4 regions of the Clostridium sp. CTA-17 genome follow, and region 4 is predicted to be linked to each of the others. Evidence: riboswitches for the same ligand, from Rfam matches in the RefSeq annotation. Region 4 holds a riboswitch; each other region holds the start of a gene.

Region 1 (6,314 bases), on a different contig from region 4:
AAGCTTAAACAATGAGTTGGCTTATTTTTTAAGTGTTCTATCCCAGTTCTTTTTAATGCATTATCTACTCTTTTTCTTATTTCATCTTCTGGTAGTTTCATATTAACAGCACCAAATGAAACATCTTGGTAAACACTTGCTGAAAAAAGCTGATTATCAGGATCCTGAAAAACAATCCCTATAGATTCTCTAAGCTTCATTATTCCTTTTCTTGAATAATCTATAGGTTTATTATCAAAAAGTATTCTCCCTGATGAAGGCTTTAATATACCATTAAAGTTTTGAAATAAAGTTGATTTTCCAACACCATTTCCACCTAATATTGCCGTAACTTCTCCTCTTTTTATATTCATATTTATACCTTTTAGAGCATGAGTTCCATCTGAATAATTATAATTAAGCTCTTCTACTTTTAATATATAGTCTTCCATAAAATCCTCCTACTCTACTTAATAAATATAGTTATTCCTATAAAAATAAGATTAATTATTATAGTTATAATGTAAATGTAATTTCTTTTTTGAACCTGTTCTTCTAAAACCTTAAGTTCTCCATTATACCCTCTGGCTTCTAAGGCAGTATATAAATCATTAGCTCTCTTAAACGAACGTATAAATAGTGTTGATGCAAGAGCACCTAAGGATTTATATGATGTTTTTATATCTCTATATCCAAGTCTTGAATTTTGCGATATAAACATCATTTCTGAAGTTTCTAAAATTATAAATATAAATCTGTACACTAAGCTTATTAACTCTATTAAAAAACTTGGTACCTTCAGTTTAGCTAGAACTGATATTACATCTATCATTGGAGTGGTTAGGGATATAAAGTATAAGCAACTTAAAGATCCCATTACCTTAAGGAACATATTAAGTCCTTGAATAATTCCACTTTTAGAAACTCCAATCCATCCATTAAAAAGCTTAAATGATACTAAAAATGTATCTTGTTTTAATGAATAACTAACAACAATTGTTAGGATACCAATTATTAAAAAAGCTATTGGTACCATCATTAACTTTATAAAAACCTTTATTTTTGTTCTTCCTACTTTTGTTATTAAAAAAGTCATAATACTTATTATAAGCATAGAAACAATAAAATTATTTGCCCAAAGACAAACGCACAAAGTAATTAAGGCAAAAAACATCTTTTCTGCTGGATTAATATTTTTTAACTTAGATGAATAAGCATATTTATCTATGTTTATCATTTACTTCGTCGTTCACTTTCTTTTTGCCCTTTAGATATCCTAATCCAAAGCCAATTACCCCTGCACCGATTGCAGCTTGAAGAGCAAATAATAAACTTTCTATTTCTCCACTAGCTGGTTCAAATAATGGTGAGAACCATGGTTCATAGTTTTCATCAATTTGTGTTATTGCTTCTTCTGCTTGATCATCAGATCCACCAAACTCTCCATTTTTAGCCACAAAGAAAGGTATTATTGTAATAAATACAACTAATAATAGTAATATCACATTAGTTAACACTCTTTTATTTTTCATTATTTTACCCCCTTTGAAAAAATGTTAAGTTCCATTAAATCTTCTTTTGCATAATTTTCTATTGTATTAAAGATTATGACTGTTAATATACCCTCACTTATAGCTAGAGGAACTTGAGTAACTGCAAATATACCCATGAACTTCATAACTGATGCCATAACTCCTCCAACCTCTGCTGGGAAGGCTAGTCCTAATTGAACTGAAGTAACCATGTAAGTTGCTAAATCTCCAAGAGCAGCTGCTAAAAATACACCTAACCATGTTGGTCCATTAAGTTTTTTTACTAATTTATAAAGTCCGTATGATACTAAAGGCCCAACTACAGCCATTGAAAAAGTATTAGCTCCAAGAGTAGTAAGACCACCATGAGCTAAAAGTAATGCTTGGAATAAAAGTACGATAAGTCCTAAAACTGATGCTGCTGTAGGTCCAAATAATATTGCCGCAAGACCAACCCCTGTAGGATGTGAGCAACTACCTGTAACTGATGGAAGCTTTAATGCTGAAAGAACAAAAGCATAAGCTCCTGCCATAGCTAACAAAATCTTTAGTCTTGGATTATTCCCAACCTTATTCTTAATAGAAAATAATCCTAATACTACAAATGGTATAGTTATAACTCCCCATGCTATACACCATTTAGGTTGTAAAAATCCTTCCATGATATGCATAGCTGAAACACTTCTTGGTATTAATAAGAACATTAATAAAAATCCTATAAATACTTGATTCTTTTTTGACATAATAATTCTACTCCTTAAATTATATTTTTATTTTGTATTCCCATTTATCATCTTTTTATTTTAAGATAAAATTTGATTTAACTATTTCCGCATCAAATAAAACAATATGTACTAAAAATATTTCCCTTTATAAAACTTAATCTAAATATGAATAACTTTAATTTCTAGTTAAATCAGAACTTTAGTCTTAGAAATAAAAAACCCCTAGACATTGCGTCTAGAGGTTATAAAAATTCTAAAAAAATATAACTTACCAAAGCACAACACCTCCTATTTCCCGTAGGATCCTGATGTTTTAAAAATAGGCAGGTCTTCTGGCTCAAGTATCATCACTTTTTGTGGCCTTCCCAAAATATTATATTCCAGTGGCTTAAAGTACAAAAAGCTCCTCTATTACAGCGGCGGGACCGCGTGGGATTTAAACCCAACTTCCCTTTTAATATATAGTTACAAATGTAACTATTTAACCTATTTCTAAATATTTAATTTTACAATACTTTAACATTATATAGCATATGCATTGCATTTACAATTAAACTCTATAGATTTCTTTAGAAAATATGCTATATATAAGGCTTTCGGTAATTTTTAAACATATAATTCCTGTTCATATATTATTATAAAATATTAATTATTAAGAAACTTATCTATTTAGCATATAAATTTAATCTTAGAACTTATCTTAAATTAATCTGATTCTAATAATATTTCCAAAAAAATTTTTATTAAGTTATGTTTTAAATTAAAAGGAATCATATTAGATACAAATAATCATTTTAAAATACTAATCTTTAAAATTCTTAGTATTTTAAATTTGATTTTAAGTATCCTTATGATTCCTAAAAAATTATAAATCTAATTTATCCTTATTGAATTATCTTAATTTAGTATTCTATGATTTATAAAGCTTATCTCATATTCATCAATAGAGCCATCTTTATTTAAATCAAGAGAAGTGTTAGTAGTACTTCCAATGTTTTTAGATACCATTGCTAAGTCTCCTATATCAATCTTTCCATTGCCATTAAAGTCTCCTGTACTTTCTTCTATTAATAAAGAGTTAAATCTTGCTATTGCACCCTCTAAAGATTCCTTAGATGAATTTATTTCTTCTTCAGTAGCATCTTCCTTGTTAAATACTTCTTCAGCCTTATTAATTTCAACTGTTAATCCATCCTTAGCGCCTTTATGGTATTCACCAACATTAAACCCTTCTACAGCTTCCTCTAGTAAAGATTTACCTTGATTTATTAATTCACCTAAATTTGTCTTATCAACCTCTGGTGTTTCCTTTACTAAAGCTTTTATTGAAGCATCTAAGTCAATTACTATTTGATTTATTTGATCTTGAGTGTAATCAGCTTTATTTTTGTTAGCTTCATTAGCTGCTTCTAAAACTTCACTAAATAAAGCCCATGACTCAGCTGTATATTCTCCTTCAACTAAAGAGTTTCCTAGAGTTAAAACTTTATTGAAATCTTCAAAATCAGTTGCCCTTAAAGCTAATCTTTCTTCTGCTTTATTTAGATTTTCTAAAGCCTTATCTATTTTCTTTTGAGATGAATTAGAATCATCTAAAATATTCTTAGCTTCGTTTAATGCTTCTTTTAAAGTTTCAAAGCTACTTAAAGTGTATTCATCTCCACTTAGATTTATAAGCTCATCATATTTTGCCTTTAAAGAATCATTAATTGGGAATTCAAACTCTTGATTTAAAGTTATTATTTCATAAATATTTGGTGCAACATCTGTCCATTCAATTTTTATTTCATAGATATTGTTGTAATCACGATTAATAAATTCATTTAAACTATTACTTAATGTTCCTAATTGAACCCATTGATTAGTTACATTTTCACTACCATCACCAACTCTAGCCATAACCTTAGCATTTGAAATTGAACTTCCACTTTGAACTATTGTAACCTTTCTAACATCTGTTTTTTCTGATAAGCGATAAGTTATACTACCTTCAGAAATTTCACCATTATTGGTATTAGGCTTATATGAAGTTGTTAAATTTCCATCTCTTAAATTACTTGGGGCAAAGCCTCTTTCCTCAATTGGATTTGAAATATAAGTTGGATCATTAACTGTAGGGATATATTCTCCATTGTTTATCATAAGTTCATTTATAACTGTCCAACGATGTCTATATGGTGCAGTAAATAATATTCTTACATATCTAGCCTTTTGATTTAAATTATCTCCTTCCACATAAGCACTATCTATTGGAACTATTCCACCTGATTGATTTCCATGTTTATATCCATTTTGTAATGGCTTAGAGAACATATCCTCTACTCCATTTTCTACTCCATCTCCAATATTAATAGCATCTGTCCAGGTTTCTCCATCTAAAGATAATTGGATTTTACCATCTCTTACATGGTCAACTTCAGTATCTAATACAACATATTTTAAATTATCTACAAGAATTTCTTGTCCTAAATCATAGACTATAGTATCACCTGCACTAGGTGCACCTAAAAATTTAACTCTTGTTTTTAAATCTCCATCTACAGCTTTTTTAGCTCCATCATCTCCAACATAAGCATCTACTAATGCTGGTTCATAAACTTCATTTGAATTAACTTCGAACTTAGTTAAATTAAAATTAACAGCTTCATTACTTGTATTAATTAGCCTTACATATCTGCCGTCTTCTAATGTATTTTTATCTGTTATCTCAGTCCACTCAACCCCATTCATAGAGCTTTGAAGTTTTAATCCTGTGTCATTTGAAATTTCAAGATTGATATTACTTAAATCTTTAATACGATTTAATTTAACCCCAATATATTCTCCATGATTTAAGCTTATGTCATCTATAGGTATCAACTTAGTTACATCTTCTTTAGCTAAAGATAATAAATCTAATTCTGTATTTGTATATACATTTTCTTTATTTCCTGCACTTTCTAATTCCTCACTAACTATTGCAAACTCTGAGAAAGTAAGCCACTTATTGATATTTTCCATATTAGTAAGTCTTATATATTTAGCTGAAATAGGAGTTTCAAAGGATTCTTCTATAATATCTTTTCCTGCTGGAGCGCCTGTTTTATCATATTCTTTTATAGTTGTCCAACTTTCATTATCTAATGAATATTCTAGTTTGAACTTATTCCATTTATCAGAGCTTCCTCCTCCATTTTTACCTATTACAAATCTAATTCCATCAAGTTTTATTTCTTTTCCTAAATCTAAACCTATAAATTCTCCTGCTAAAGATGTATCCCCATTAAGAGTTTTATACCATACACCAGTATTATCATCACCATCTAAAAGATTAGCTTCATTTCCTTCATAAACTTGCCAAGATTCACTTCTTATTAAACTTGGATTAAACTCTACACCTGAGTTTGAATCCTCTTTCTTATTTACATTAATATCTCTAACACCTAGCCAAGTATTCTCTCTTGCCTCTGTAGCTATTAAACGAACTCCTCTAACCTTTAAATCTAAATTTTCTACTTTTATAGCTCCAGGCATTGTATATTCAACACCCTCTTCTAAATCAATCCATTCTCTTCCGTCAACTGTATATTGAATCTTAGCCTTTTGCATTGTATCGTTAGGATTTGAATTTGCTCCCATTAAGAATTCAACATTATTTAAAGTTATAGGATTACTATATTTAACTCCTACATAAGTTCCAACATCTATTCTATTTGGATTTTTATAAACTAATTCAGTACTAGCATTATTATCAAAAATATTGTCTGGATTTCCTGTTGGGGCATCTTGTCTATTACTTATATAAGTTGATATTATTCTATTTGGATCTACAATAGAGCCTATAACAACTGATAAGTTTTGACCCATACTCTTTATAAATGGAACAATATGTTGAACTCCAACTTCTGCATACTCAGTATGATCTACATAGTGGAAACCATAAGTTTTTGATTTTTCAAAGGAGCTTTGTGCTTCTGAATAATTAGCCCAAGCAGCTTCATCATCTCCTTCTTCTATTGCAATTGCTGATTTTAAATATCCAATAGCAGCATCCATAGTGTCTTCCCAGCAATTTAACCAATAAATTATTTGATCTCTT
Region 2 (6,314 bases), 160 kb from region 4:
TATAAATAATAAGAAGCTAATCATATCAAGAATATTATTATAAAGTTATTAATAAATTTCAACATTTAATTAATTTATTAATAACTTTATAATCTTAAATAAGTAAATGAATAATTAAAACTTTTATTAAGTAAAATAATAAGGAAAGTATGTTTAGGAGTACAAAATTTGGAGGTTTTGGATTGGAAATTTATTTTTATAATAATAACTTTTGCTTTTATAGGATTAGTATGTATATTTAAAAAGTCAAAGATTGGGTTAACAGCTGCTTCAGTAGGTATTATTGGAAGTTTAATTTTATGGGGATTTTTTAAAGTTAGTATTAAGGTTAGAAATTTCTTAGATGGAGTAGGTTTAAGTTTTAAAGATCTATTAAACTTTTTATTTGTAGTTATTACTGCAATAATAGCATTTTTAGTTATTTTTCTTTTTTTAAAAGTATTTAATAATTTTGGAAGTAAAATAAGAAAAAGATAAGACGAAAAGTCTTATCTTTTTTACCATTCACCAGGATAAGCAACTATGTGCAATGTAACTTGACGTCTTCCCCAAGATATACATTCATCATGAGAGTTCATGTAAAGATCAATAATATTTCCTTTTATAACTCCACCTGTATCTGATGCTATAGCATAACCATAACCAGGGATGTACACTTTTGATCCTAATGGAATTACACTAGGGTCAACTGCTATTGTACTTATTCCACCGGGGTCTCTTACAGGTTTAAGGCCCATAGCTGTTAATGTTCCTCCGCTATATGCAGTGGCTTCCATAGAAAGTGTTTTCTTATATTTGCCATCGCTACTAGGTTGGCTAGAACTATTATTACTGCTAGTATTATTTGAAGAGTTAGCAGCATTATTTTTAGCAGCTTCTTCTGCTTTCTTAGCTTCTTCAGCTTTTAATGATTCAATTTTATTTTTAGCAGCTTGTACAGAATTATTAGCTGCATCTCTAACTGAATCAATATTAAGTTGTGGTATTAATTGATTCAATGTGCTAACTGCACTTTCAAGTTCATTAATTGATGAAGATGAATTTATAACTGAAACTGAATGAGATATTAAAGACATTTCATTTTCTTTAATTACCTCTAAAACAGCCTCTTTTTGTCTGTTTAATTCATCAATTTTCTTTTGTTCCTCAAGTTTTTTGCTATCTAAAGTTTTAAGAGATTCCTCGGTTGAAGCTTTCAATTCTTTAAGTTCAGCTTGATCTCTCTCTAATTTTTTAATATCACTATTAAGAGAATCTTTTTGCTCATCTAAACTTTTTATAAGATTTTTATCTAAAGCTGCAACTCTTGCTAAAGCGTCTAATCTTGTTATTAAATCTGATAAGTCTTCAGATTTAAGTAAAAAAACTATTGGATTCATAGAATCCTTGCTTTTATACATGGCACGCATTCTTTTACCTAAAACAGATTGTTTTTCATCTATTTCAGTTTTTAAAGTACTTACTTTACTTTCTGTTTCTTTTAAACTTTCTTCTGTATCTTTCATTTTAGCTTTATTATCTGCTAACTTAGCATTTAATTCTTCGATTTCATTATTAAGTTTTGACACTTGAGAGTTAAGTGAAATAACTTCATTATCTAATTGTGAATATTTTACTTTGTTCTCCTGTATAGTAGATTTCTTATCATTTACTGTATCAGCAAAAACTACATGAGTAGCTGAAATACTAATTGCCATAGCAATTAACGCTGATAAAATTCTTTTTTGCATAAACTACACTCCTTTAGTTAAACTGTCCACAACTTAAGAGCATTTCATCATATATTACTGAATTATAACATAAAAGTCAAATGTAACACAAATTTAACCTTTAAACATTTAAAATATGGTAAGAAAAAATTAACAACTTAATTATACTACAAATATAGAAAATAAGAAATTTACCCTATATTGAAATAATTAAGATTATATATTATAATTAAAAAAAATAATATTTTATATTTTTAGGTTTGATTTTAATTAAAAGGGAAAGTGGTTAAAGTCCACTACAGCCCCCGCTACTGTGATAGGATACAAGTTTCTATTAACCACTGATTATATAAATTGGGAAGGGAGAAATGAGGATAAGCCTTAAGTCAGGATACCTGCCTAAGAATCGTAAACTAAGCTTCGGAGGGAAGAGATTAGTACTTATTTGTTCATAATTTTGAGGAATAATTACTTTGATTTGTAAGCATCTGTTCTTTGTAGCACAGATGCTTTTTATTTTAAAATTTTAGAGGTGAAATATGAAAAAAGCTATATTAGTAGTAAGTTTTGGAACAAGTCATTTAGATGCGTTAAATAATTCTATAAAAAAAATAGAAGATTCAATACAAGAAAGTTTCAAAGAATATGATATTTTTAGAAGTTTTACATCACATATGATAGTAAAAAAACTTAAAGAAAAACATAACATGGAAGTATTATTTCCAGAAGATGCTTTAAAGAGTTTAGCCGAGGAAGGATATGAGGAAGTTATTGTTCAACCACTTCATATTATTCCAGGAGAAGAGTTTGATTATATAAAGCATATGGTAAAGGAATATGAATCATGTTTTAAAAGGATAGAGATAGGAAGACCAATATTCCATTATGAAGGTTTTGAATCAGGTCCAGATGATTATTCATATTTCGTAGATACAATGAAAGATTTAATAGAAAAGAATTCTCCATGTGTATTTGTTGGACATGGTAGTGCTCATCCATCCAATGCTGTTTATGGATGTTTACAATCTGTTTTAATAGATAAGGACTATGAAGATGTTTTTGTAGGAACTGTAGAGGGATATCCTAATTTCTCAAATGTATTAAAGAAAGCTAAGAAGAAAGATATAAAAGAAATAACAATAATTCCTTTAATGGTTGTAGCTGGAGATCATGCTAAAAATGATATGGCTTCAGGTGAAGAAGATTCATGGAAGAGCAGATTTGAAAGTGAAGGAATAAAGGCTAATGTTGTCTTAAAAGGATTAGGGGAATACGAAGAGTTTGGGAATTTATACATAGATAGAATTAATGATGTTATTAATGGTACATATAAAGGACTTGGAGAAACTAAAAAGAAGAAACATAGAAGGGAAATGAAATAATGGATTACATGAAAAGCCCTATGGGAATTGAAAAAAGAAGTTTTGAAATTATAGGTTCTGAAATGCATGAACATAATTTTTCAGAAGAGGAATTACAAATAGTAAAAAGAGTTATACATACTACTGCGGATTTTGAATATCAAGATTTAATAGAAATAAGTGAAGGTGCTATAGAGGCAGGAGTTTCTGCTCTAAAGAATGGAGCTAAAATATATACTGATACAACAATGGCTTTATCAGGAATGAACAAAAGAGCATTAAAAGAATTAAATGCATCAGTTGAATGCTATGTTGGATTAGAAGAGGTATTTAAATTAGCTAAAGAAAAAGAAATAACTAGATCAATGGCAGGAGTTGAACTTGCAGCAAAGGAAAATGTAGATATATTTGTTTTCGGAAATGCTCCAACTGCCTTATTTAAACTTAGAGAACTTATTAAGGAAGGAAAAGCTAATCCAAAGCTTATAGTAGCAGTTCCAGTTGGTTTTGTAGGGGCTAGTGAGAGCAAAGAAGATTTAGATGAACTTGGAATTCCTTATATAAGAGTTAAGGGAAGAAAAGGTGGAAGTACAGTAGCAGCAGCTATAATAAATGCATTACTTTATATGAATTATAAAAGAGATATGTAATAAAGAAGGTAATCTAAATGTTTGATATGTATATAGAAAGTGGTGGAAAGAAACTTAGATGTGGATACACTACAGGGTCTTGTGCAGCAGCTGCTGCTAAAGCCGCCACTTATATGCTTTTTAATAAAAAAGACATAAGTGTTATAGAAATAGATACTCCTAAAAATATAAAACTTAATTTAGAAATACAAGATATACAGGCTAATAAAGATTCAATTTCTTGCTCCATAGTAAAAGATGGTGGAGATGACATAGATGCTACCTCAGGTCTTGAAATATTTGCAAAGGCAGAAGAAATTGAAGAAGGCTTTGAACTATGTGGAGGAGAAGGCGTTGGAGTAGTAACTAAAGAGGGTCTTTTTGTAGAAAAAGGACAACCTGCCATAAATCCAGTACCTAGAGAAATGATAAAAAAAGAAGTCTTAAGTGTACTTCCTAAGGATAAGGGAGTTAGAATAACAATTTTTGTTCCAAGAGGAAGAGAGATTGCTAAGAAAACATTTAACCCTAGATTAGGTATAGTTGATGGAATATCAATACTTGGTACTACGGGAATAGTTTATCCAATGTCAGAAGAGGCCTTAAAGGAATCTATTAGAATTGAAATAAGACAAAAATCTGTAAACAATAAAGACCTTGTATTTGTATTTGGAAATATGGGAGAAAGATTCTTAAGAGAAAGAGGATACAAAAAGGATAATATAGTTGTTATATCTAATTATGTAGGTTTTTCTATAGAGTGTGCCTTAGCTCAAGGAATAAAGGATTTAACAATAGTAGGTCATATAGGAAAGTTAAGCAAGATTGCCTTTGGATGTTTCAATACACATAGTAGAGTTTCAGATGTTAGATTAGAAGTTATAGCTCTAGAGCTTACCTTAATGGGATATGATTTAGAACTAGTACAAAAAGTTTTAGATCAAAAAACAAGTGAAGGTGCTGTAAGACTTCTTGGAGATGATTTTCCTATGTTATATGAAAGAATTGGAGAAAAGGTATTAAAGAGATTAGATATATATGCTTATGGTGAAGCAAGCTTTAATATTCTTATGTACTATGGATCAAAGGAAATGAAGTTACTATATGAATCTAAAAATTCAAACTTGTTTGATTAAACTTAAATTAGAAAGGAATGAAGGCTTTTGGTTAAAATATTAGGATTAGGACCAGGCCATGAAGACTATATAATTCCTAAAGTTATCAAGGAACTAGAAAAAAGTGATTATATAGTTGGTTTTGAAAGAGCAATTTCTAGCTTAAAGTTTTTAAATAGTATAAATGATGAAAGATTTAAGAGAGTAAAAGGTTTAAAAGAAATAATAGAATTTCTAAATGAAAATAAGGAAAAGAGGATTTCAATAGTTGCCTCAGGAGATCCAACCTTTTATGGAATTACAAATTATATATGTAAGAATTATGAGGGAGAAGTTTCTATTGTTCCTGGAATAAGTTCTTTTCAATATTTAACATGCAGAGTTAATAAAACTTGGAATGATGCTTTTGTTGGAAGTATGCATGGAAGAGAAGAGAATTTTATAGAAGTTGTGAAGGAAAACAAACTTTCTATTTGGTTAACAGATAAAAAAAATACTCCTTCTGAGCTAAGTAAAAGGTTAATAGAAAATTCTATAGAATGTACTATATATGTTGGAGAAAATCTTTCTTATGAAGATGAAAATATAACAATTGGAAACCCAAGAGAAATTTGCGAAAAGGATTATGGAGATTTATCTGTAATAATAATTGAAAGATAAATTTTCCTTTGGAGGATATATGAAGTTTATAAAAGATTCAGAGTTTATAAGAGGAAAATGTCCTATGACAAAAGAGGATATTAGAATCCTTACTATTAGTAAATTAGATTTAGATAAAGATTCTAATTTTTTAGATATAGGAAGTGGAACTGGTAGTATTACTATTCAAGCTTCTAAATTTATAGAAGAGGGATCTGTATTTTCTATAGAAAGAGATGAAGAAGCCATAAGGGTAACTAAGGAGAACTTAAAAAAGTTTAATTGTAATAATGTTACCTTATTAGAGGGTGATGCTATAGAACATATGGAATCACTTTCAAATGAGATTAAAAAAGAAAAAATCTCAAAATTTGATTCTATATTTATAGGAGGCTCTGGTGGAGGCCTTGAAAAAATTATAAATATATCAGATGAAATCTTAAAAGAGCATGGAGTTTTAGTATTAAACTTTATAACTTTAAACAATGCATATAATGCAATAGAATTTTTAAAGAAATTAGAATATAAAACAGAAATTTCTTTAGTTAACATAAGTAAAAATAGAGAAAATACATACATGATGATTAGCAATAATCCAATTTTTATTGTTAAGGCATTTAAGGAGGAAAATTAATGGCAATATTATATGGAATAGGTGTAGGACCAGGAGATAGTGAACTATTAACAATAAAGGCAGTAAAGGCTATTGAAAATAGTGATGTTATAGTAGCACCAAGTGCAGAAGAAGGCGGAGAGAGCATAGCATTAATAGCAGCTCAGGAGTATATAAAAGAAGGAACAGAAATAGCTGTTAAACATTTTCCAATGGGAAAGAAAAACAGAGAATTAAAAGTTAAAGAG
Region 3 (6,314 bases), on a different contig from region 4:
GTTTAGACAACTTAGTAAGAGGAGGAAGACTTTCAAAAGGAAAAGCTTTATTTGTTAATGCTTTAGGCATAAAGCTTATGCTTAATGTATTAGAGGGTGAAATGAATGTCCAAGGAAAAATAAGAGGAACTAAAAAGATGGTAAAGGCTATGATTGAGCAATTTGATTCAATCCCTAAAAAAGAAGGAGAGCCTATTATATTAGTTGAACTTGAAAATGAGGATATTTACTTACCTATAAAGGAATATTTAGAAAATAATAATATTGAATATTTAAAACTTCCTCTAGGATGTTCAGTAGCAATCCATTCTGGTCCTAAAGTTTGTGCATTATTTTATGTAGAAGAATATTAAAAGAAACTCCTAAGGGAGTTTCTTTTTTTTACATAAATTTTCTTACTTAAAGAAATAATAATTTTGACTAAAAAAATAGGAGGACTAAAAATGAAATTAAAAAAAACATTTAAAGCTTTGGCTTTGCTTTTAGGAATAACTTCAATAATTGCTGGGTGTGGTTCAAATAATTCATCAGCTTTAAAAAAAGTAGATGTTATAGAAAAACAAGTTTATAATTTTGCCTTAGTAAAAGATGACTTTTCTAATGAGGAAAATTATTTTACTGATTTAGCTGTAGATGGATTAGAGAGAATAAAAAAAGAATATGGTGCTAGAATAGAAGTTTTTGATACTAATTCATCAGAGGATTATGAGAAGAGGCTTAGAGAAGCAGCTCAAAATAATGACTTAACTTTTGCTTCAGCCTTTAAATTTTTAGAGAGTTTAAATAATGTAGCTAAAGATTATCCAGATAAAAATTTTGCTATAGTAGATACTGTATCAGATCTTCCAAATGTAAAATCCATAGATTTCAAGGATGAACAGGGTGCTTTTTTAATGGGAATAATAGCTGGTAATACTACTAAAACAAATAAGGTAGGTTTTATAGGGGCAATAAAGGAAGAATTAATAGAAACATTTTTATCAGGATTTATGGCTGGATTAAAGGTTTCAAATGAGGAAGCATATAAAAATATAAAAGAAGGAAATTTAGTTCAGTATGTTGGGAATTTTAATGATCAAAAGAAAGCAAGTGATATAGCTAAAAAAATGTATGATGAAGGAGCAGATATAATATTTGAATCAGCTGGAGAGGCAGGAGAAGGAGTTTTTAAGGCTGCTAAGGAAAAAGGAAAGTATGCTATTGGAGTGGATATTGATTGGGCAGCAAGATTCCCAGAATATGCTGATGTTATATTATCATCAATGATAAAGAATCTAGATGAAGCAGTATATACTACAGCCAAGGAAGTTATAAATAGTGATTTTAAAGCTGGACCAAAAAATAAGATGGAAATAGGGCTTAAGGATAATGGAATTGAGGTGGCTAAAACAACTAGTAATTTAGTTTCTAAAGAAATTTTAGATAAAGTAGAACAATATAAAGAAGCTATTATAAAGGGAGAATTTAATGTGCCAGAAACTTTAGATGAGGTTGAAAATTTTAATATTAAATAAAAATAATAATACATAGGTTGACAAAATGTATATAATTATGTAATTATAAAGTGAAAATAAAATAAGAGCATTAGGTGTTTATTGACTTAATAGGGAAAGTTAAAAACTGCAGCCCCCGCTACTGTTGATAAGGACGAGAACAAAGGACCACTGTGATAAATAGTCATGGAAAGGATTGTTTTAGGATGATTTATTAGCCAGGAGACCTGCCTAGTATGCTATTCTTATTGTTTCGGAGGGAAGCATTATATAAGTTTAAAAAGTATGTAAATTATTTTAACTGGTGGGGAGAGTTATCCTTACCAGTTTTTTATTTGAAAGAATATTTACAGAAAGAATATGTATAAGCTTTTCTAAGGGTTAATTAGAAATAAAAATTTCTAAATTAACATTTTATTTAACTCTATTTAATTAAGCATCAATTATTCTAAGGTTATACAAAGATATTAGATTTTAGTATAATTATGAAAAATTGAAATTATAATTTATGTTTTATTGGGTATGAAATTTTATTTAATATTAAAAGTATAACTTGCTAGTTAATAGGTGCCTTATAATTTAGAGAGAAGGAAAATAATATTAATTAGGAGGGTAAAATAATTATGAATTTTACTAAGGAAAAAAAGAGATTAGATGTTAAGAGTTTATGTTTTTCAGCTATACTTATAGCAATAAGTGTTATATTAGCTAACTTTCCTATATTCTCTAGTATAGCATTAGATTCTATGCCAGCTTTTGTTGGAGGAATAATAATATCACCTGTAGTTGGTGGGATAATAGGACTTTTAGCTCATTTATTTGTAGCTTTAAGAACAGGATTTCCTTTAAGTTTACCAGTACATATTTTAGTAGCATTAGAAATGTTTGTTGTTGTATACATAACATCAATAATATTTAATAGAGGAAAAGTTGTTTTAGCAGGAATTGTTGGTACTCTTTTAAATGGAATAGTATTTACTTTAATAACAGGAGTATTTATGTATTTTGTTTTAGGAGGAATGAATCCAATAGACTTTTTAAAACTTTTAGGATTACCACTTACTTTAGCAAGCTTAGTTAATATAGTTGTAGCATTTATAGTAAGTAAGGGACTAAAAAATGCAAATATATAAGTTTAGAGACTTAACTGTATTAGAAAATGAAAAAAATAAACTAGTAATAGCTTGCGATAGTTGTGGTGGAATTGGTGAAAATGAAGCAGATTTTGTAAAAGCCAGTAATGAGATTGTATCATATTTCTCAGCTAGAGTATGTCTTTTTGAGCTTTTAGCTTTTAGAGCAAAACCATTAGTAATAGTTAATAATTTGGGTATGTCTATGAATAATGGGGGAGAAAAAATAATACAAGGCATTAATAGAGCCATAAAAGAGTATAATGCTGAGAACTTTTTTGAAGAAAAATCTAATTTATCAGAGTGTGTAACAGGAAGCACAGAGGATAACTTTAAAACTCTTCAAACTTTTTTAGGATTAACCATAATAGGAGAAAAAGAAGAAACATTAAAGGTTAATTTTGAAAAGGGAGATTCCATTTGTTTATTAGGAATACCTAAAGTTGGACAAGAAGTTTTAGAGGATATAAATAATAATCTTGGAGAAATTGTTACTTTTAAAGATTTTAAGATTTTAATAGATGATAAGAGTGTTAAAGATATATTACCTATTGGATCAAAGGGGATTATTCACGAAATAAGTGAATTAGAAAAGAGTAATAAAATAAGGATAAACTTATCCTATGAAGGCGATTATTTAAGAAAATCAGCAGGACCTGCTACAGCTTTATTATTTATTTGCAAAAATAATTCTTTAGAAGATATAAAGAACAAAATAAAGACTTCTATAATGGAAATAGGAAATATTATTTAAATTAAATATAAAAATAGTAAGGGCATTTATCAAAGATTAATAAAACTTATGAAATATTCTTAGAATCAGTAGATTTTTCTAAGAATTTTTGTGAGAGTTTTATTAAAAATTATTTTGGTATATGCCTTTCTTTTATAATTAGCTAAAATTTTAAATTATTGAAAAATAATTTTATTTGATGGATAATTATATAAGAAAGGTTAAAAGATAAAAGTGAATAGATTAGAATTAGATAATTTTAGGTGATATATATATGTTAATGGATTTTAATTTGAATTTAACTCAAGAGCAAAAGCTTATTATGACCCAGCAAATGCAACTTTCAATAAAACTTTTGCAAATGTCAACATATGATTTAAGAGAATATATTGAAAAAGAATTTTCAGAAAATCCTGTATTAGAAGCTCAGTATGAGGATACTAAAGAGGTATCAAAAGAGCAAGATAGATTAGAATATAAAGAGTTAGTAAAATATTTAGAGTCAGATAACTATGGCTCTCAAAGTTATGGTGAATATGATCAAGAAGGAATTTCACCTTTTACTTTCATAAGTAAGCCAGAATCTTTAACAGATTATTTAGAAGGGCAAATATTAGAATTACCAATAGATGAATATATGAGAAGTGTATGTAGTTATATGGTTGAGTGCTTAGATCAAAAGGGATATTTAGATATAAAAAAAGAAGAATTAATGTGGGAGCTAGATTGTTCTGAAGAGACTTTTAATAGGGCTTTAATAGTTCTTCATAATTTAGAACCTGCTGGTATAGGGGCAAGAGATTTAAAGGAATGCCTAGAAATTCAGTTAGAAAGAAAAGGTGAAAATGATCCTATAGTTAAAGAGATTATAGATAATCACTTAGATAACTTAGCAGATAATAAATATCAAGTTATTGCAAAGGATTTAGGAATTACTCCTAAAAAAGCACAAGATTATGGAGATTTAATAAAAACTTTAGAACCAAAGCCATCAAGAGGATTTTACACTGGTGATGAAGTAGGTTTTATAATTCCTGATGCAGAAATACGAAAGATAGATGGAGAATTTCTTATATTAATGAATGATGGAGTTTTACCTATGCTTTCAGTTAATCCTTTATATAAAGATATATTAAAAGATAGTACTAATGATAAAGAGGCTACAGAGTATGTAAAGGAAAAAATAGAAAAGGCTATGTTTTTAATTAAAAGTATAGAGCAAAGAAAAAGTACTTTATACAAAGTTCTTGAAAAAATACTTGAAAAGCAAAAGGATTATTTTGAAAAGGGAGAGAAATATTTAAAGCCTATGACTTTAAAAGAAATAGCTGAACAATTAGAAATGCATGAATCAACTATTTCAAGAGCTATAAGGGATAAGTATATTTTAACTTCTATGGGAACAATAAAAATAAAGAATCTCTTTGTAAACTCAATAAGTAATAAAGAAAAAAATGACGGAGAAGAAGATGTTACAGTTATAAATATAAAAAAAGCTTTAGAAGAAGTAATTAAGGAAGAAAATAAAGCAAAGCCATTATCAGATCAAATCATAAGTGAAATTCTAAAAGAAAAAGGAATGGTTATTTCAAGAAGAACTGTAGCAAAATACAGAGAAGAGTTAGGCATAAAGTCATCTAGCAAGAGAAAAAGATTTTAAAAGAGAAGAATTTCTATCTTGTGGTAAATGAGGTTATAAAGTGCTTATTTTGAGTGAAAAATATAGAGAGACTGGGTAATCTCTCTATATTTTTTTATATTTTTTAAAAAAATAAGAAAAAATTTTCTAAAAACCCTTTAATTTTTTCTTAATATGTTTTATAATAAACGTGCGGGACATTTGAGAAGCGAGTGGGACTTAGAGTGTCCAAAGGAGTTGTTAAATTTGCTAGAGATTTTAAAATTGCAAAAGATAATAGTTCCTGAAATGGTAGAACTATTAGTTAAAAGATACAATATAATCAGAACAATTTATTATAATCAGCCAATAGGTAGAAGAGCTTTGGCAAACAATTTAAATTTAGGTGAAAGAATTGTAAGAACAGAAATAGGTTTTTTAAAATCTCAAAACCTTATACAAATAAACACTCCAGGTATGTCTGTAACCCAAGAAGGAGAGTTCATGTTAGAATCTTTAAAAGGATTTATACATGAAATAAAAGGGCTATCTAATCTTGAGAAGCAATTATGTGATATGCTTCATGTAAGAAATGTAATTGTTGTTCCAGGAGATTGCAGTGAGGATGAAAACACTATAAAAGAGCTTGGAAAAGCCGCTGCAAATTATTCTAAGAATATCATTAAAGATGGCTATACTATTGCTGTTACTGGTGGAACTACTGTAAAAGAAGTTATAGATGAATTACCAGAAATGGCAAACCTACGTGATGTGTTAGTGGTGCCTGCAAGAGGTGGTATGGGTAAGAAGGTTGAGACGCAGTCAAATACATTAGCTGCGAATTTAGCTAAAAAGTTAAATGGAACCTATAAAATGCTTCATGTTCCTGATAATATAAGCAAAGAAGTAATGGATGCTTTAATGAAGCAGGAAGATATGAAGGAACTTATACAAAATATTAAGAATGCAGATATGCTAATATATGGTATAGGTCAAGCTAAAAAAATGGCTAACAAAAGAGGGGTGCCTAAAGATCAAATAATAAAGTTATTAGATTTAGGTGCTATAGGAGAAGCTTTTGGATGCTACTTTAATGATAAGTCAGAAGTTGTTTATGTAATGCCAACTTTAGGGGTTACAATAAATGATCTTAGAAAAATAAAAAATCACATAGCTGTAGCGGGTGGTAAGAATAAAGCAGAAGCTATTTTAACTACTGTTTATGGCAATGAAAATGCCATTCTTATTACTGATGAAGGAGCAGCTAATGAAATTTTAAATTTTTTAAATAGAGATGAATAAAAAAATATGAAATCTCTAAAAATAACTTTGTTTAA
Region 4 (6,314 bases):
CTTCATAAAACACACCTACTTAATATCTAAGAATCCATGAGTTTCTGTTAATATATTATCTCCAATTTCAAAGTTTATTCTTTCTTTAAATAAAGGTCCATCAAAAACAAATGTATGATATTCTCCATTTTCTCCACAAGCATCTGAACCAGCTGCTTTTAATCTTTCAACTACATCTTTAGTTAAAACTTCACCTAAGAATTCTTCCCCTAAAATGCTTAATTTTACATTTTTAATTACAGTTTTGAAGCCACTATCTATAAACTCATAAGTTAGAGCTTCTCTATCTTCTTCCCAAAGTGGAAAAATAGCTTCAAGTCCTGCTTTTTCACATTTATCTTCACACCAAGTTCTATGAGCCATTAAATCAATATCTCCAAATACACAAGCTTCTGCACCCATTTCTTCTTTAATTTTCTTTAAAGCTTCAACAAATGTTTCACCATAGTTTTCTTTTCCGTTACTTGCAACTAAAACTAGAGGTATATCTAGAGATTTTGATACGTCTTTTAATAATTTATCTGGTATGCCATGGAACCAACTTCTTAAAACTTTTTTATCAACAGTAACTAATAAAGCTACTGGAGTATGTCCCGCCTTTATCATTCTATATAATGATAATGTACTATCCTTTCCACAACTATATGATACAACAAACTTTTTTTTCATATTGTCCACCTACTTCCATTTTTCTAATGCTTCTAGCATGAATTTTCTTATGTCTATTTTATATACATCTGTAATTTTAGAACTATTTAATAATTCTCTTGCTTTTCCACTACTATAAATTTTACCTTCTTTTATTAAAATTGCATCTTCACTAAACATCTGAACTAAATTTAAATCATGTAAAACTCCTATAACCGTTTTGTTATTTTCCTTTGTCCATTTATTTATATAATCCAAAATTTCAATTTGGCATTTTAAGTCTAAATGATTTGTTGGTTCATCTAAAAGTAATATCTCAGGATCTTGAGCAAAGGCTCTTGCCAAATAAACTCTCTGAAGCTGCCCTCCTGATAGCTCATTTATTAACCTATCCTTTTCACTTAATAATCCTACACTTTCAATACATTTTAAGACTATATCCCTATCTTTCTTACTAAGATTTGAAAAAATACCATCCATATGAGCATACCTTCCTAATGCAACTGTTTCAAAAACAGTATAAGAAAAGTATATTTGAGAATTTTGACTCATTAATGCAACTTTTTTAGCTAAATCTTTTCTCTTTATATTTTTAATTTCTACTCCATCTAGCTTTATTTCACCTTTATATTCTATTAAGTTAGCTAAAGCTTTTAAAATTGTAGACTTTCCACATCCATTTGGTCCTATTATAGAGATGTTTTCTCCTCTGTTAATATTGAAAGATAAATTATGTATAACATCATTTCCATCATACCCACAGCATAGATTTTTAACTTCTAACAAAATATCACCTACTTCTCTTTCCAAAATAAAGATAAGCAAAAAATGGTGCTCCAATTAATGCTGTAATTGCTCCAACTGGTAATTCTGATGGAGAAATTAGTGTTCTTGAAACTAAATCTGTTAATACCATTAAAGTTCCTCCAAGTATAATACACATTGGAATTACTATCTTATGATTAGAGCCAAATATTTTTCTAACTATGTGAGGAGTTATAAGATCAATAAATCCTATAACACCACTTAAGGCTACGGCACTTCCAGTTAAAATAGCTACTGAAACAAGTAGTGTCTTTTTAACCTTTTTAGTTTCAACTCCTATTGCTTTTGCACCTTCTTCTCCAAAACTTAAGATATCCATTTCTCTTGTATATCTTATAACCATAAAAATTCCAATTATGAAAAATGGAATTCCAGCAAAAACATATGACCAACTTTTCATAGCAAATGATCCCATTTGCCACATAGTAATTGCCTTTATATCTTCACTACATAAGGCTGTTATAGTAGTTAACATTGCACTAGTAAAAAGTGATAATACCATACCTGCTAAAATTACAGTATTGTTTGAAAGTCCTCTATCAACCTTATTGGAAAAGATAATAACGGCAAAAACCGTTAAAACACCACATAAAAATCCTATAATAGGCATAGCTAAATTTCCTATTACAGGTATTGAAATTCCAAGAACTATGTACATTCCAACACCTAAGGAAGCTCCTGATGAAACGCCTAAAGTATATGGTGATGCTAATGGATTTTTTAATATGGATTGAATTATAGCCCCACTAACTGCAAGGGAAGCTCCAACTCCAAAAGCTAATAGTACTCTAGGTAATCTAATTACCCAAATAATTGCTACGTCCTCTGGTTTTATACTAGCTCTAAGGGAAAAACCAAAAATTTTATTCCCAACTATAGAAATAGTATCCCATATACTAATATTGGAACTTCCAATGGAAGTTCCAATACAAAGTACTAATAATACTAATGGAATTGATAGTAATATTAGTAGTTTTTTCTTTTTAGATTCCTGCATATTGTTCTGGATAAATATCCTTTGCCATTTGTTTTAATGCATTTATCACATATTGGCTTCCACGTGATGATGCATTATTGTCTACTAAGAATATTTGATTATCCTTAACAGCAGTTATTGTATTCCATCCTGGACGTTTAGCAATTAAATCTGTAGCATTTTCAATATAGCTTTCATTTGTTAAAATCACATCTGGATTTGCCTTTATGACAGCTTCTTCACTTGGAGAAATCCAACCTTTTTCATTAGCAAATATATTTTCTGCGCCAACTATATTTAGTAAGCTATTTAAGAAAGTATCATTTCCAAAACTATAAAGCTTTGACCCTGACCCGATTTCAAAGTAAACAGTCTTCTTATCTTTTATAGTTTCACCTATAGCTTTAATCTTATTTACTTCGCTTTTCATTGAATCAACCATTTTGTTTCCTTCGGCTTCTGTTCCAGTTAACTTAGCTAAGAAATTGATATCTTCATATATTCCATCCATACTTTCACTAGTTGGAATATAAACTACAGGTATTCTAGCATCTTTTAAAACCTTAAATGGATCTTCTTTTCCTTCTCTATTATGACCTGAAGCTATTATTATATCTGGCTTAAGAGCTAATATGGCCTCTGCATCTGGATTTCTAAAGTCTATTTTAGGAATATCAGGATTTAATCCTTTTACATCTGCTGAATATTTATCAACACCGACTATTTTATCACCTATACCTAAACCTATTAATATTTCTGTATTAGATGGAGCTGTTGATACTATTCTTTCAATCTTTTTAGGTACTGTAAATTCAGTTCCTTCCATATCTTTCATTGTTACTGTTTTACTTCCACATCCAGTAAACATAAGTAATGCCATCATAGTTATCATTACTAAAGAAATTAATTTTTTTAAGTTTCTCATATTCTTCCTCCACTTTCACCTTTATAAATTCTTAAGTTATATGAAGGATTCCTATTTGATTTTATTTAATGATTTTAATATGTATTTTTTAATATTGCTAAGCATCCCTTACAATCTATAAAAGTAAATCTGAACTTTCTTAAATTAAGCTTAAATCATTATCAATCAAATTTATCTTTCATAAAACTTAACAATTAAAATCTTTGAGGCTTAGATTAATACGTAGAAAATAAAAAAACATACCATTTTAAGAAGGTATGTTAAGAATATTTAAAGCTTACGCATCCTATTATCCTACCCTCAGAAGATAATAGTACTTAAATAAAAGGCAGGTATCCCGACTTTGCTTCCTCCTCCATCTCGTCTTCCCACACAAAAAATGCAGTGACATATTGAGATTTTGTCTGCTTCACGGTTACTGAGGTAGTTGAAGACTTTAACTTCATTCCCTATTAAGTGAAAATCACACCAATTATTAGTTAATCAACTTGATTATATTATTATATTTTGCTATTGTCAAACATCTTAGTTTACCATAAAAGCTATTAATAATAAAAGTAATAATAAAAAACTTACTTTAAAACCTTTGAAAGCTCTTCTAAAAGCTTTTTGTTTTCTTCCCTTGTTCTAACTGCCACTCTATAGAAATTATGGTCTAAGCCAATATAATTACTACAGCTTCTTATTATTATACCTCTTCTAATTAATTCTTCTCTTAAATCTATATTTTTATTCAATTTAAAAAATATAAAATTTACTGCACCTTTAAAAATAGTAATATCTTCAAACTTTTCTAGCCCATTATATAAAAATTCATTTTCTTTTTTTATGTAAGCTATGCTGTTTTTAATATACTCAACATCTTTTAATGCTTCTCTTCCTGCATAGTCTGCCACTGTATTTACACTCCAAGGAGTTCCTACTGAATTTATTTTTTCTATAACATTAGTATTAGAACTTAATCCATATCCTAATCTTATTCCAGGAAAGGCAAATAATTTAGTTAAAGATTTTACTATAATTAAATTTTGGAAATTATTAAGTTCTTTAATAAGAGAATATCTATCATTATCTTCAACAAAGTCTAAGAAGGATTCATCAAAAACAACTATGACATTCATTTTTTTTGCTTTTTCTAATACTTTTAATGAAAAATCTTTTTCTATTAAAGCACCTGTAGGATTATTAGGATTACATAAAAATATAATATCTAATTCTTCTTTGATTTCTTCTAAAAATCCAGTATCAACTGAATAATTATCTTTTAATATATAATGGTTAACTTCACACTCTACAGAATTTAAAGCATCCTCATATTCTGAAAATGTTGGTGCCACTATAAGAGCCTTTTTAGGCTTTATTCCTCTTACTACATTAAAAATAACCTCTGCTGCACCATTTCCTAGTACTATATTTTCTAAAGCTACTTTTTCAAAGTCTGAAATTTCTTTTTTAAGTTCATAGTAAGTTATATCTGGATATCTCTCTATAGAATTTATCCCTTTAATCATGGCCTCTTTTACTTTTTCAGAGATTCCTAAAGGATTTATGTTAGCTGAAAAATCAATAATTTCATTTTCTTCTAATCCATAAACTCTCTTAATTTCTTCTACATTACCACCATGTCCTAAATTCATACAATCACCTCTAAAATATATCTAATAACAAGTGCTACTACCATTCCTAAAAAAGAAACCATTCCTAATATATTATTAGTCTTATAAACATCCGAAATTTCTATTTTCTTTTTAGCATCTCCTATGGTTGGTTTTTCTACAAGCTTTCCAAAATAGTAATTTGCTCCTCCAAGTCTTATTCCTAAAGCTCCTGCAACAGCTGCTTCTGGATGAGCACTATTAGGACTTGAATGATTATATCTATCTCTTTTGTATATTTTAAAACTATTTTTGCAATTAAGTCTTAAAATAAAAGAAGAAATTACTATAAGATAGGCTGTTAATCTAGCTGGAATATAATTAAACACATCATCAAGCTTAGCTGAGAAGAATCCAAAATCCTTATATTTGTCATTTTTATACCCAAACATTGAATCACATGTGTTTACTGCTTTATATAAGAAAGCTAAAGGTGCTCCCCCAATTCCTGCAAAAAATAAAGGTGCTATAATGCCATCTGACATATTTTCTGCTACAGTTTCCACTACAGCTCTAACTATAGCTTCTTCATCTAGATTTTCAGTATCTCTTCCTACAATATAAGATAATTGTTTTCTAGCCTTAACAATATCTCCTTCTTTTAAAATCTTAATTACTTTAAGTCCTTCAACTTTAAGCCCCTTAGCTGAAATACAAAAATAAATAAGTATTCCAGATACTATGATTCCTAAAATAGGATTAATCTTATTAGCAATATGTACAATTCCTAAAGTTACTCCAAAGGTTATGAAAACTATAAAAAGCCAAGCAAAGAAGCCTGCAATCTTAAGATTTTTCTTGAAAACCTTTCTCCAAAGCTTTTCCATATTAGATGCTAGTTTTCCTATATATCTAATAGGGTGATATGGATTATTAGGATCTCCTATTATTAGGTCTAAAACATATCCTATTATAATTTTTATCATTTCTAAAACCTTTCTATTATTTCTAGTCTTAAATTATCTATTATGTCTTTTTCAAACTCTAGACTTGAAAAATCTCCTTTTAAGTTATTGATATCCTGTTCAACTCTTAACTTATATCCTCCTCCACACTTAGGTTGATAAGTATAGAAATCTAATTTATCCTTTTCAAAGAGTTCTAAAATACAAGCTATACTTCCTCCATGACATACTATTAAGGCTTCCTCTTCTCCCTCTTCCTTAAGGATTAGAAGTAATTTTAAAAATGCTTTTTTTATTCTCTTTTCAAAATCCCTTCTTGATTCACCATTAGGACAGGAAACTTCCTTGCTTTCATCTAAAATCCAGTCTAAATATTCCTT

The links. Region 4 has a riboswitch for cobalamin ahead of ACYUCG_RS03450 (ABC transporter substrate-binding protein). Riboswitches for the same ligand answer to the same signal wherever they lie in the genome.
Region 1: linked by a shared signal. The riboswitch ahead of ACYUCG_RS13210 (energy-coupling factor ABC transporter permease) and the one ahead of ACYUCG_RS03450 (ABC transporter substrate-binding protein) in region 4 are both predicted to bind cobalamin.
Region 2: linked by a shared signal. The riboswitch ahead of ACYUCG_RS04225 (sirohydrochlorin cobaltochelatase) and the one ahead of ACYUCG_RS03450 (ABC transporter substrate-binding protein) in region 4 are both predicted to bind cobalamin.
Region 3: linked by a shared signal. The riboswitch ahead of ACYUCG_RS06205 (ECF transporter S component) and the one ahead of ACYUCG_RS03450 (ABC transporter substrate-binding protein) in region 4 are both predicted to bind cobalamin.

The regions. Positions count from the first base shown of each region.
Region 1 covers NZ_BAAABF010000009.1:67,624-73,937, reverse strand. The annotation lists gene ACYUCG_RS13225 (ATP-binding cassette domain-containing protein) at 1-431, opposite strand, end outside; gene cbiQ (cobalt ECF transporter T component CbiQ) at 446-1,216, opposite strand; gene ACYUCG_RS13215 (energy-coupling factor ABC transporter substrate-binding protein) at 1,200-1,511, opposite strand; gene ACYUCG_RS13210 (energy-coupling factor ABC transporter permease) at 1,511-2,254, opposite strand; cobalamin riboswitch at 2,542-2,741, opposite strand; gene nagH (hyaluronoglucosaminidase) at 3,134-6,314, opposite strand, start outside.
Region 2 covers NZ_BAAABF010000001.1:956,835-963,148, reverse strand. The annotation lists gene ACYUCG_RS04235 (hypothetical protein) at 169-477, shown strand; gene ACYUCG_RS04230 (3D domain-containing protein) at 498-1,730, opposite strand; cobalamin riboswitch at 1,949-2,126, shown strand; gene ACYUCG_RS04225 (sirohydrochlorin cobaltochelatase) at 2,249-3,091, shown strand; gene ACYUCG_RS04220 (precorrin-8X methylmutase) at 3,091-3,720, shown strand; gene cbiD (cobalt-precorrin-5B (C(1))-methyltransferase CbiD) at 3,738-4,835, shown strand; gene cbiE (precorrin-6y C5,15-methyltransferase (decarboxylating) subunit CbiE) at 4,863-5,474, shown strand; gene cbiT (precorrin-6Y C5,15-methyltransferase (decarboxylating) subunit CbiT) at 5,494-6,087, shown strand; gene ACYUCG_RS04200 (cobalt-factor II C(20)-methyltransferase) at 6,087-6,314, shown strand, end outside.
Region 3 covers NZ_BAAABF010000002.1:400,648-406,961, forward strand. The annotation lists gene ACYUCG_RS06195 (DegV family protein) at 1-353, shown strand, start outside; gene ACYUCG_RS06200 (BMP family lipoprotein) at 444-1,514, shown strand; cobalamin riboswitch at 1,570-1,742, shown strand; gene ACYUCG_RS06205 (ECF transporter S component) at 2,117-2,626, shown strand; gene ACYUCG_RS06210 (hypothetical protein) at 2,613-3,380, shown strand; gene rpoN (RNA polymerase factor sigma-54) at 3,634-5,019, shown strand; gene ACYUCG_RS06220 (sugar-binding transcriptional regulator) at 5,245-6,279, shown strand.
Region 4 covers NZ_BAAABF010000001.1:793,120-799,433, reverse strand. The annotation lists gene ACYUCG_RS03470 (cobyric acid synthase) at 1-6, opposite strand, end outside; gene ACYUCG_RS03465 (Dph6-related ATP pyrophosphatase) at 16-669, opposite strand; gene ACYUCG_RS03460 (ABC transporter ATP-binding protein) at 679-1,434, opposite strand; gene ACYUCG_RS03455 (FecCD family ABC transporter permease) at 1,439-2,470, opposite strand; gene ACYUCG_RS03450 (ABC transporter substrate-binding protein) at 2,457-3,374, opposite strand; cobalamin riboswitch at 3,685-3,862, opposite strand; gene cobD (threonine-phosphate decarboxylase CobD) at 3,947-5,011, opposite strand; gene cbiB (adenosylcobinamide-phosphate synthase CbiB) at 5,008-5,955, opposite strand; gene ACYUCG_RS03435 (histidine phosphatase family protein) at 5,958-6,314, opposite strand, start outside.